4 regions of the Lysinibacillus sp. 1 U-2021 genome follow, and region 2 is predicted to be linked to each of the others. Evidence: riboswitches for the same ligand, from Rfam matches in the RefSeq annotation. Region 2 holds a riboswitch; each other region holds the start of a gene.

The links. A riboswitch is a leader RNA that binds a small molecule or an ion and turns the genes downstream of it on or off. The one in region 2 is predicted to bind cobalamin.
Region 1: it holds a riboswitch for cobalamin, as region 2 does, so the genes downstream of both, QH639_RS09545 (energy-coupling factor ABC transporter permease) here and paoD (molybdenum cofactor insertion chaperone PaoD) in region 2, are expected to answer to the same signal.
Region 3: it holds a riboswitch for cobalamin, as region 2 does, so the genes downstream of both, QH639_RS21735 (ABC transporter substrate-binding protein) here and paoD (molybdenum cofactor insertion chaperone PaoD) in region 2, are expected to answer to the same signal.
Region 4: it holds a riboswitch for cobalamin, as region 2 does, so the genes downstream of both, QH639_RS21745 (hypothetical protein) here and paoD (molybdenum cofactor insertion chaperone PaoD) in region 2, are expected to answer to the same signal.

What each region holds. Positions count from the first base shown of each region.
Region 1 covers NZ_CP123966.1:1,869,282-1,871,484, forward strand. The annotation lists gene QH639_RS09540 ((2Fe-2S) ferredoxin domain-containing protein) at 1-288, opposite strand, end outside; cobalamin riboswitch at 435-616, opposite strand; cobalamin riboswitch at 867-1,051, shown strand; gene QH639_RS09545 (energy-coupling factor ABC transporter permease) at 1,201-1,947, shown strand; gene QH639_RS09550 (energy-coupling factor ABC transporter substrate-binding protein) at 1,951-2,203, shown strand, end outside.
Region 2 covers NZ_CP123966.1:2,877,775-2,879,977, forward strand. The annotation lists gene QH639_RS14770 (HEPN domain-containing protein) at 1-231, shown strand, start outside; gene QH639_RS14775 (LysR substrate-binding domain-containing protein) at 713-1,123, opposite strand; partial or broken gene paoD (molybdenum cofactor insertion chaperone PaoD) at 1,102-1,377, opposite strand; cobalamin riboswitch at 1,338-1,563, opposite strand; gene QH639_RS14780 (hypothetical protein) at 1,754-2,044, opposite strand.
Region 3 covers NZ_CP123966.1:4,103,252-4,105,454, reverse strand. The annotation lists gene QH639_RS21740 (elongation factor G) at 1-853, opposite strand, end outside; cobalamin riboswitch at 1,036-1,222, shown strand; gene QH639_RS21735 (ABC transporter substrate-binding protein) at 1,386-2,203, shown strand, end outside.
Region 4 covers NZ_CP123966.1:4,106,457-4,108,659, forward strand. The annotation lists gene QH639_RS21740 (elongation factor G) at 1-83, shown strand, start outside; gene QH639_RS21745 (hypothetical protein) at 231-986, opposite strand; cobalamin riboswitch at 1,213-1,396, opposite strand; gene QH639_RS21750 (GNAT family N-acetyltransferase) at 1,610-2,203, shown strand, end outside.

The sequences.
Region 1 (2,203 bases), 1.0 Mb from region 2:
ATGTTCGTTGTATAAGGATTCATGATGTAAATCTTGTACTAGTGTTCTAGCATGCTCTGTTGATGGCACACGATACCAGTTTCCTTGAGGATAAGCGATTACCACACAAGCATCCTTGCAGCGTCCATTACAGCGCGTTCTTGTCGTATGTATTTCCTGATCGAGTGCTTGCCGCTGTATCTCATCTCGAATGGCTAAGGTAATTTCCTCCCCATCCTTTTTCATGCAGCTACTGCCATTGCAAATAAAGAGATGTGTTTTCATCCCCTCTAAATTCCAAGTTGTCATCTTCTGTCTCCCCTCATTTGCTTTTTGGAAAAAGAAAAACCTTTACTCTATAACGAAGAGTAAAGGTTTTGTAGAAGCCAAATAAAAACGAATAGAATGAAATACAGGTACCCGCTTTCGCTTCAACTTCTCCCTCCGAAAAGTTTGCATGCACAATCAAATAAGCAGGTTTCCTGACTTAAGCTTCATTTTACTGTCGCACCTTCCCAAGTTTGTACCAGTGGCTTTGCGATTTCATCAGCTATTACAGTAGCGGGGGCTGTATTGGATTTTCACCAATTTCCCTATTATCTCGAGCTATTCGAGCACTTATTGACGTTTTATATGAAATTTTTAGTAGAATTTTAAATAGAAAACTGTCTTTATCATATCTTATTATTTTAAAATTTCAATATTTCTTTAAAAATTTATGACAAATTTATCAATTTTGAATGGAACTAGGTATGAAATTTATACAATCATATAATTTGCACACAAAATTTTATCAGAATATTCACCGTTGACCTTTAATTTAAAAAATTTTATAAAAGGTATAGCATATTTATGGAAATTCATGTTACACTTTGTCGTGAAATCTCACAATTTGAATGTTTTTCGGTGCAAAGTGCTTGTCATTTTGCTTAAAAGGGAAGCCGGTTTGAGTCCGGCGCGGTCCCGCCACTGTAATAGGGAGCTTTATAGAATATGTCACTGTCCAACGGATGGGAAGACCTATAAAGCATTGAACTAGAGCCAGGAGACCTGCCGAAAAATAAGTGATCGTTTCAACCTACGAGGATAGGTGTGCGGCTTAGCAGATGAGACTGTTATTTGCTTTTTTAGCTATGCACTTTTCCACCTAAGGAGAAGTGCTTTTTTTAATTACGCACGCAATATTCTAAAAATCTATTAATTAGTTAGGAGGAAAGCTTTTTGACATTATCATGGTGGAAACTTAGTTATTTTTTACTGGCCTTTTTAATCGTGCCAAAACGTGCCTTTGCCATGCATATCATGGAAGGTTTTTTACCAATCGAATGGGCTATTTTTTGGTGGGTGATCTCTATCCCATTTATCATTCTAGGATTGCGTTCTATTCGAAAAACCATTGATGAAAATCCTGAAACAAAAATGCTTTTGGGGCTTTCAGGAGCCTTTGCCTTTGTGCTATCCGCCCTAAAAATCCCTTCAGTTACAGGTAGTTGCTCTCACCCAACTGGTGTAGGACTTGGGACAGTACTCTTTGGCCCTCTAGCAATGAGTGTAATTGGAACAATCGTTTTATTATTTCAATCTTTATTATTAGCTCATGGAGGAATTACAACTTTAGGGGCTAATGCCTTTTCTATGGCTATTGTTGGTCCTTTTATTGCTTACTTTGTCTTTAAAGGGGCTCAAAAAGTAGGGTTGTCATTTTCACTAGCCATATTCTTTGCAGCTATGCTTGGTGATTTAGGTACATACATTGTGACTTCTGTACAACTAGCACTAGCCTTTCCTTCAGAGGTTGGAGGCTTTATGGCATCCTTTACAAAGTTTGCAGGTATTTTTGCCTTAACGCAAATTCCTTTAGCAGTGAGTGAAGGAATTTTAACGGTCATTGTGATGAATTTCTTGAAAAAATACAATGTTAGCGAATTAAAAACGTTACGTGTTTTCTCAACAAAGGAGGCACATTAACAAATGAAAAAAAATTTATTGTTATTAGCAATTGTTGTGTTGTTAGCCATCATTCCCTTATTCATACAAAAAGGTGCTGAATTTGGTGGTGCTGATGGAGAAGCAGAAGCAGCTATCGGTGAAATCAATGCGGAATATGAACCATGGTTTGAAAGTCTATGGGAGCCACCAAGTGGTGAAATCGAAAGCTTATTATTCGTGCTACAGGCAGCTATAGGAGCTGGCTTTATTGGCTACTTCATCGGCTATATGCGTG
Region 2 (2,203 bases):
AAAGCTTTTGGTGTAAAAAAAACATCTAAGACGTGGACATTGGGTACAGCGGATTCTCAGATGGCTCTGAATGTGCTAAATAAAGTGCTGAAAACTAGACATAAAATTGCTCATACAGGTTATGCATCTGAAGAACTTAGTTACAAGGAAAATTTTGAAAATATGGAAGTGATATATGAAATTGCAGTTGCAACAGAAAAGCATGTGTTGGCATCTTTAAATATTAAATAAGTTGAAAGGAGAGTTTTTTATCGTATTGCTTAATCATGCCCGTTTCTCGCTCATAACAGACATAAACTTCAGTTATAGCATAAAGGTATGCATGCTGGGTGGGGAAAGTATGAAGGAAAAGAAGACTGCTGCGCCGTTTGTCGTCACGTTTATCTTCATTGGCTATGCAAGTCGTAATACAAGGTGGGACAAAACTGAGACACATAAGGCCTCGCAATGGCTTGCAAGGCTTTACATGTTTTGATGTGGTGGGACGTGTGAGCGCAGTGTTGATGGGGTAATGCTTTGAATTAGAAGCGGATTCTTATAATTCGTAATGCGAAGGTCGTAGGTTCGACTCCTATTATCGGCACCATTAAAATCAAAGAGTTACCCCATATTTAAATACACCACGTTTCCTCCTGTGCCGCATTTGTGCCATTGTAACCTTGGCAATTCATCAAAATACTGTTCTGACATCAGGCAGTGCAGGTGCAGCTATTTAAACCAATTGCTGCCGCCATTCTTTGACGTAGTCAATCAGGGTGCGGAGCTTTGGTGCAATATTGCGACGCTGTGGGAAATACAGATAGAAGCCCGGAAATTGTGGAAGAAAGTCATCAAGCAGCGATACAAGCTTACCGCTTTCAATATATGGCCTGAAAGTTTCCTGAGTGGCAATTGTTATTCCTCCGCCGGCAAGAACCAGCCTCAACATCAGACGCAGATCATTAGTCGTAATCTGCGGTTCAATCGCAAGGTCGAAAGTTCTCCCGTTTTCTTCAAATGGCCAGCGATAAGGCGCAACCTCCGGGGACTGACGCCAGCCGATACACTTATGGGTATTTCCCTCGGAGGCGAGAAAGCGCTTTCCACGCCCGGCCGCAAGGATCAGGACGACGGGGGCAGGCATGAATCCTCCTCCTGATGGAGACGTACAGAGGCGATTTCTGCCAGCACGGAGAGTGCCAGAGTATGCGCATCCCGGGCTTTGGGGAATATCCCGACGGGGGCCCGGATTTGCGCTGTCTCCTCCCTGGACCATCCCAGCTCGTGGAGCTTTTGCAGACGTAACGTGTGGGTTCGATGGCTGCCCAATGCGCCGAGATAAAAGGGTTTTGCTTCTCGCGCGGCCTGCAACACTGGCAGCTCCCGGTTGAGATCATGGCACAGCAAAATGACCGCCGTATCGGTATCGATCTGAGCGCTGGCTGAGGCCGGAAAAAGATCCGTAACAGTGGCCTTTTGAAATGTGCTCCCATTTACAGTTGCGGGACAGCGTCGGATTCACACCGATCTTCCCTTTTAAACAAATTAAAAAATCTAATTTGTACCTCTATCCTATTATTCCGTTTTTATTATTATACCATAAGGTTTATGTACTCAGACACTATCCTAATTGATTACTAATATCTATTGTAAAGGAGTCAATTTTCAAAGTCAATTTCAGTCAATTCAGCAACTTACTTTTCTGTTTCAACATTTTAACAATAAAAAAAGAGAGTGTAACACTCTCTTCAATGCTGCCAATTGATTTTTTTATTTATTCATCGTCCGCAGCGTATTCGTCGTATTCTTCATCTTTATGTTCTTTACATGCAAAAGCTGTCTCGTCATAGATGAGATGCAAATCTTTTTTATGAAATGCTGCTTCTTCCCCACAGAAAATACAATATGCATAAGGTGCATCTTCATCATGTTCATTGACGCATTTTACACATACTACTTCATCTGAATAATCCTCTTCTGATCCTCCACAATAAGTCCCACGCTCATATACGTTGATTGCTTCCCCTTTATCAATCTCTCTGTCACATGATTTACATAAAACCATTCATATTACCCCTCTCATTTAAATCCATTTTATCACAGATAATTTAACCATCTCTGACCTTTTATACTTTATATAATTATCAATAATATTCCAAGTATAAACTTTTAATTTAATAGTAGTTTCGAATATTTTATTCTCCACACAAGGCGAAACATTCTA
Region 3 (2,203 bases), 1.2 Mb from region 2:
GGCGAATTTCGGTCACTTTTTCTGTTACTTCGTCAAATGAAAATTCATCTCGTACATGCAACGAGCCTTTGGTTGCCTTCATAAAGGTTAAACGCTGGTGCCCATCATGACGAATCTTAAAAACCTCGCCCTCAAACGGGGCATCCTTGTCAAAATGGGAAGCCGTTAACAGCGGGAGCTGGTCAAGAAATTCCTGAATGCCCTCATCCTTTAAGGCCGAGCCAGCAAAGCAAGGGAAGGCACCTTCATTTTTAATCATTTCCTTTAATTGAGCAAGACACTGTTCATGCTCCAATGACTCATTTAGAAAGGCATCAAGCAATTTTTCGTCGCGCTCCGCCAGCCATTCCATAATATTATTTGATACATAGTCTGCTCGAAGTGGCTCATCGATGAACAATACATGCTGAGAACAATCTTTGCGAAGCTGTCTGATGACAGCCTCCATATTGGCACCCTCACGATCCATTTTATTGATAAAGAAGAAGGTAGGGACATGGTATTGACGTAAAAGTTGCCACACTGTTTCTGTATGGCCCTGTATCCCTTCGACAGCGCTAATGATAATAATGGCATAATCCATCACACGAATAGCACGCTCCATCTCAGGGGAGAAATCGACATGCCCTGGCGTATCAATCAATGTGTATGTATCATCGCCAATATTTATGCGCCCTTGCTCGGCAAATATCGTAATGCCTCGTCTGCGCTCTAGCTCATGATGATCAAGAAAGGTATCCTGATGATCAACTCGCCCCCGTGCTTGAATACTATTTGTATGAAAAAGCACTTGCTCAGAGAAGGTCGTTTTTCCTGCATCCACGTGCGCAAGTACACCGATCGTTTTGTACATAAGAAATCCTCGTTTCTATAGAATGCTATCTTTTTATTGTAACAGAATACTAGCTTCTATATTTCTTGTAAAATAGTTCGTCTTTATGTCAAAATAGTGCTAATATAATGATGATTATACTTTTAGTGTCATACTACTGATTGCGCGATAAATTTTCTTCTGCTAGTCTATCAATAGTATTGACCATTATAGAACGTATTGGTGCAAATGGCATTTGTCATTTGCTTAAAAGGGAAATCGGTGCAATTCCGATGCTGTCCCGCAACTGTAAATGGGGAGTCTATACAGCATGCCACTGTAGTGAAACTATGGGAAGGCGTATAGATGATGAACCTAAGCCAGGATACCTGCCAGTATGTATTTTTTGACTAAGAACCACGAGGATGGGGATAGTGATGAAGGTAATGATACCGTTATTTCACTATGCTACTCTCTTGGCGACAAGAGGGTTTTTTTATGCCCTTCCAACTACCTTAGTAGTAAAGAAGTCTCTGATTTCTTTCTATATTTTAACAGCAAAGGAGAAAAGGACATGAAGAAATGGAAAAGTATATGGCTGATGATGATCATTGCCTTGGTCGCTGTTTTAGGGGCTTGTAACGCAAAGGACAAAACGGAATCAGCTGCACAAGGTGAAAAGGTTGAGCCATCTGAGGCGGCAGCAGAAGTAACCATTGAAAATAATGACACAACTCAAACATATACGGAAGCACCAACAAAAGCGATTAGCTTAAATCAACATGTGACAGAAATCATGCTTGCACTTGGTTTAGAGGATTCTATGGTAGGGACAGCTTACTTAGATGATAAAATCTATGAACCACTGCAAGAGGCATACGATAAGGTCCCTGTTCTTTCCGATCAATACCCAACGAAGGAGCAAGTCATCGATGCCGAGGCAGATTTCCTATATGCTGGCTGGAAAAGTGGCTTTGGCGAAAAGGGTGTAGGCACACCAGAAGAGCTTGAAGAATTAGGCATCCATACGTATTTACATACGGCTTCCAACATGACAAAGCCAACAATAGAAGATATTTTCACTGATATTCGCAATATCGCGAAGATTTTCCGTATTGAGGATCGTGGCGAAGCTTTAATTGAGCAAATGACGAAAGATGTAGAGGCAGTACAAGCTAAATTACCAAAAGATAGCGAAAAATTACGTGTTCTTGTGTTTGATAGCGGTGAAAAGGATGTATTTACAGCTGGTCAAAACTTTATGAATGAGCTTGTGACAATCGCGGGTGGACAAAATATCTTTGGTGATGTGGAATCTAGCTGGACAACTGTGTCGAAGGAAGATGCAGTAGACCGCAACCCAGAGGTAGTTGTCGTGATTGATTACGGTGA
Region 4 (2,203 bases), 1.2 Mb from region 2:
GTTCCTCTAGTATCTTTTGTGCTAAGGGCAAAGGATATTCGGTTCCATGGCAAGAAGCACAGGCAGCCATGCATTGCCTGTAGGATGGGATGAGCCTGCTCGCTTCGGGTATTTCCTCGGCTTCCGCGGGTATCCATCGCTCTAGCGCGGGTATTTCTTGCTTGGGCATCAATATATCTCTACCCTGCCATAAGATATTACAAGCCCTCCAAAAAATGGAGGGCTTGTTTTTATAGTGCACCGACAGCTTTCTTTGTTGGATTGTCCAACAAATATGCGGGTTCAACTATTACATAGTCATGCTTGTTCGTAAAATCAATGAGTACCTTACCAGGTTGACTTTTTAATAGTTGTAGATGATCAATTAATTGCAGTAAAAGCTCGTGACCGTTGCCACGTGGATGCCAGTTGAAATGATAATCATTTAACGCTTGCACCGCTTCAATAAATTGGGCATATTCCTGCTGCACAAATGCAATGAGTTTGTCATGATGAGATGCTAAATCATATAAATATGTTTCGTAAAAGCGCATGACAATCGAGCATAATAAGTCATTGACACGAGCGGCACTTAAAACAGGCTTGGGCTCCAATGATAGACGGTCGAGGTTGGGCTTTGCGCGTGTAGAATCAATGCGCGTAATTAAGTGATACGCTTCTCCTTTGACCTCATAGACAATCGGATTGGTCGGCATGTACATCATAAAACTATTCGTCTTTGTTTTTAGTTCATCTGCTATGGCTGCTTTCGCTAAAAGATGACCGTCCACATCCCCATTTTGTATCCAAATAATTTCTTTATTATATAAGATTTGCTCAAAGAAGCGATCATTACGAATCAGCTTCGTTGCTAATAATTGATCGATCAGAGACTCGACCACCATTCTTGTTTTCGCTTTCTTGGCAACTTCTGTGCGTGGTTGCTTACAAATGTTCAGATCTTCATAAGGCGTTTCCAACGTTGTCGTTACATGAATATTTGTCATACGTGCATCCCCTTTGCGTACATATTTTCAAAACAAAAAGGACTCCCTACTTTTGAGGAAATCCTTCATTTTATCTTCTTTCATCACACAATGCCAAACAAACCCTAAGTATGTGTGAACGAGTTCGATGGTGAACCCTTTCATTTACTATGGGCGTTTGACGTACTGTGACGAACAGAGCATTCTGTTTTGTCAACATGCCACCTCCTATTCCTCGTAGGTTTATGGTGTGTACTCGTAACAGGCAGGTATCCTGACTCATGATCATCGCTTCTTTTCTCCTTCCCGTCATTTGACAGTGGTTGCTGAAAAGTCGCTCACATTTACAGTTGCGGGACAGTGTCGGATTCACACCGACTTCCCTTTTAAGCAAATTGCACGCAATTTACACCTCTTACTACACGCTATTCAGTTGTCATAGGAATCGAGTGTACTCCACATTCCTATTAGATTACTAAAATCAATTGTAAAGTAGTGTTTTTCTAAAGTCAAATATCATAATATTTTCCAAACTACTAATAAAGTTATAGGGGGATATAAAAAAGGTGAACTGCGTATTTTTTATCTTTCATTGACTTTATAATGAAAGATAGTGTACTTCTAATAGTGGAAGGATGAAAAATATGAAAACAAGTCAACAATTAGTAACGAGTAATTTAGAGGAAAAAATGAAACTATTTACTCGAGCCGTTTCTGGACAAATTATAGAGGAAGCTCATTTTGTCATAGCCAATACAAATATTCCAACTGATACATTTAATTTGTTAGTAGCGAAATCGCCTATAATTCATAAGGAAAATCATCTTAAACAAAGGATTAATCATTTCATTGTGAATAAACTTCCCTTCAGCACGTGGGTGGATGCCAACTATCTAAGCGATGATTGGCTACAACTGATAAAAGACTGCAATTTACAGGAAGCTGAACGAAATATGATGATGAAGCTTGACCATACACTTCACACAGGTCCACGAATTTCCAATTATCTTACCATCACAGAAGTAAGTAACAAGGAAGATCTTCTACAATATAAGGAAGTTTTTCTAAGTTTATTTGGAGAAACAGCAGAAAGAGATGCATTAGAAATTTACTTTCATAAATTCTCACAGGAAAAACTAGCATCAAATGCCCGCATGTTTATTGGTTGTATAAAGGAAGTACCTATCGCTACGGGATTATTAATCGACAGTAAACATAGCTATGGGATTTATGATGTG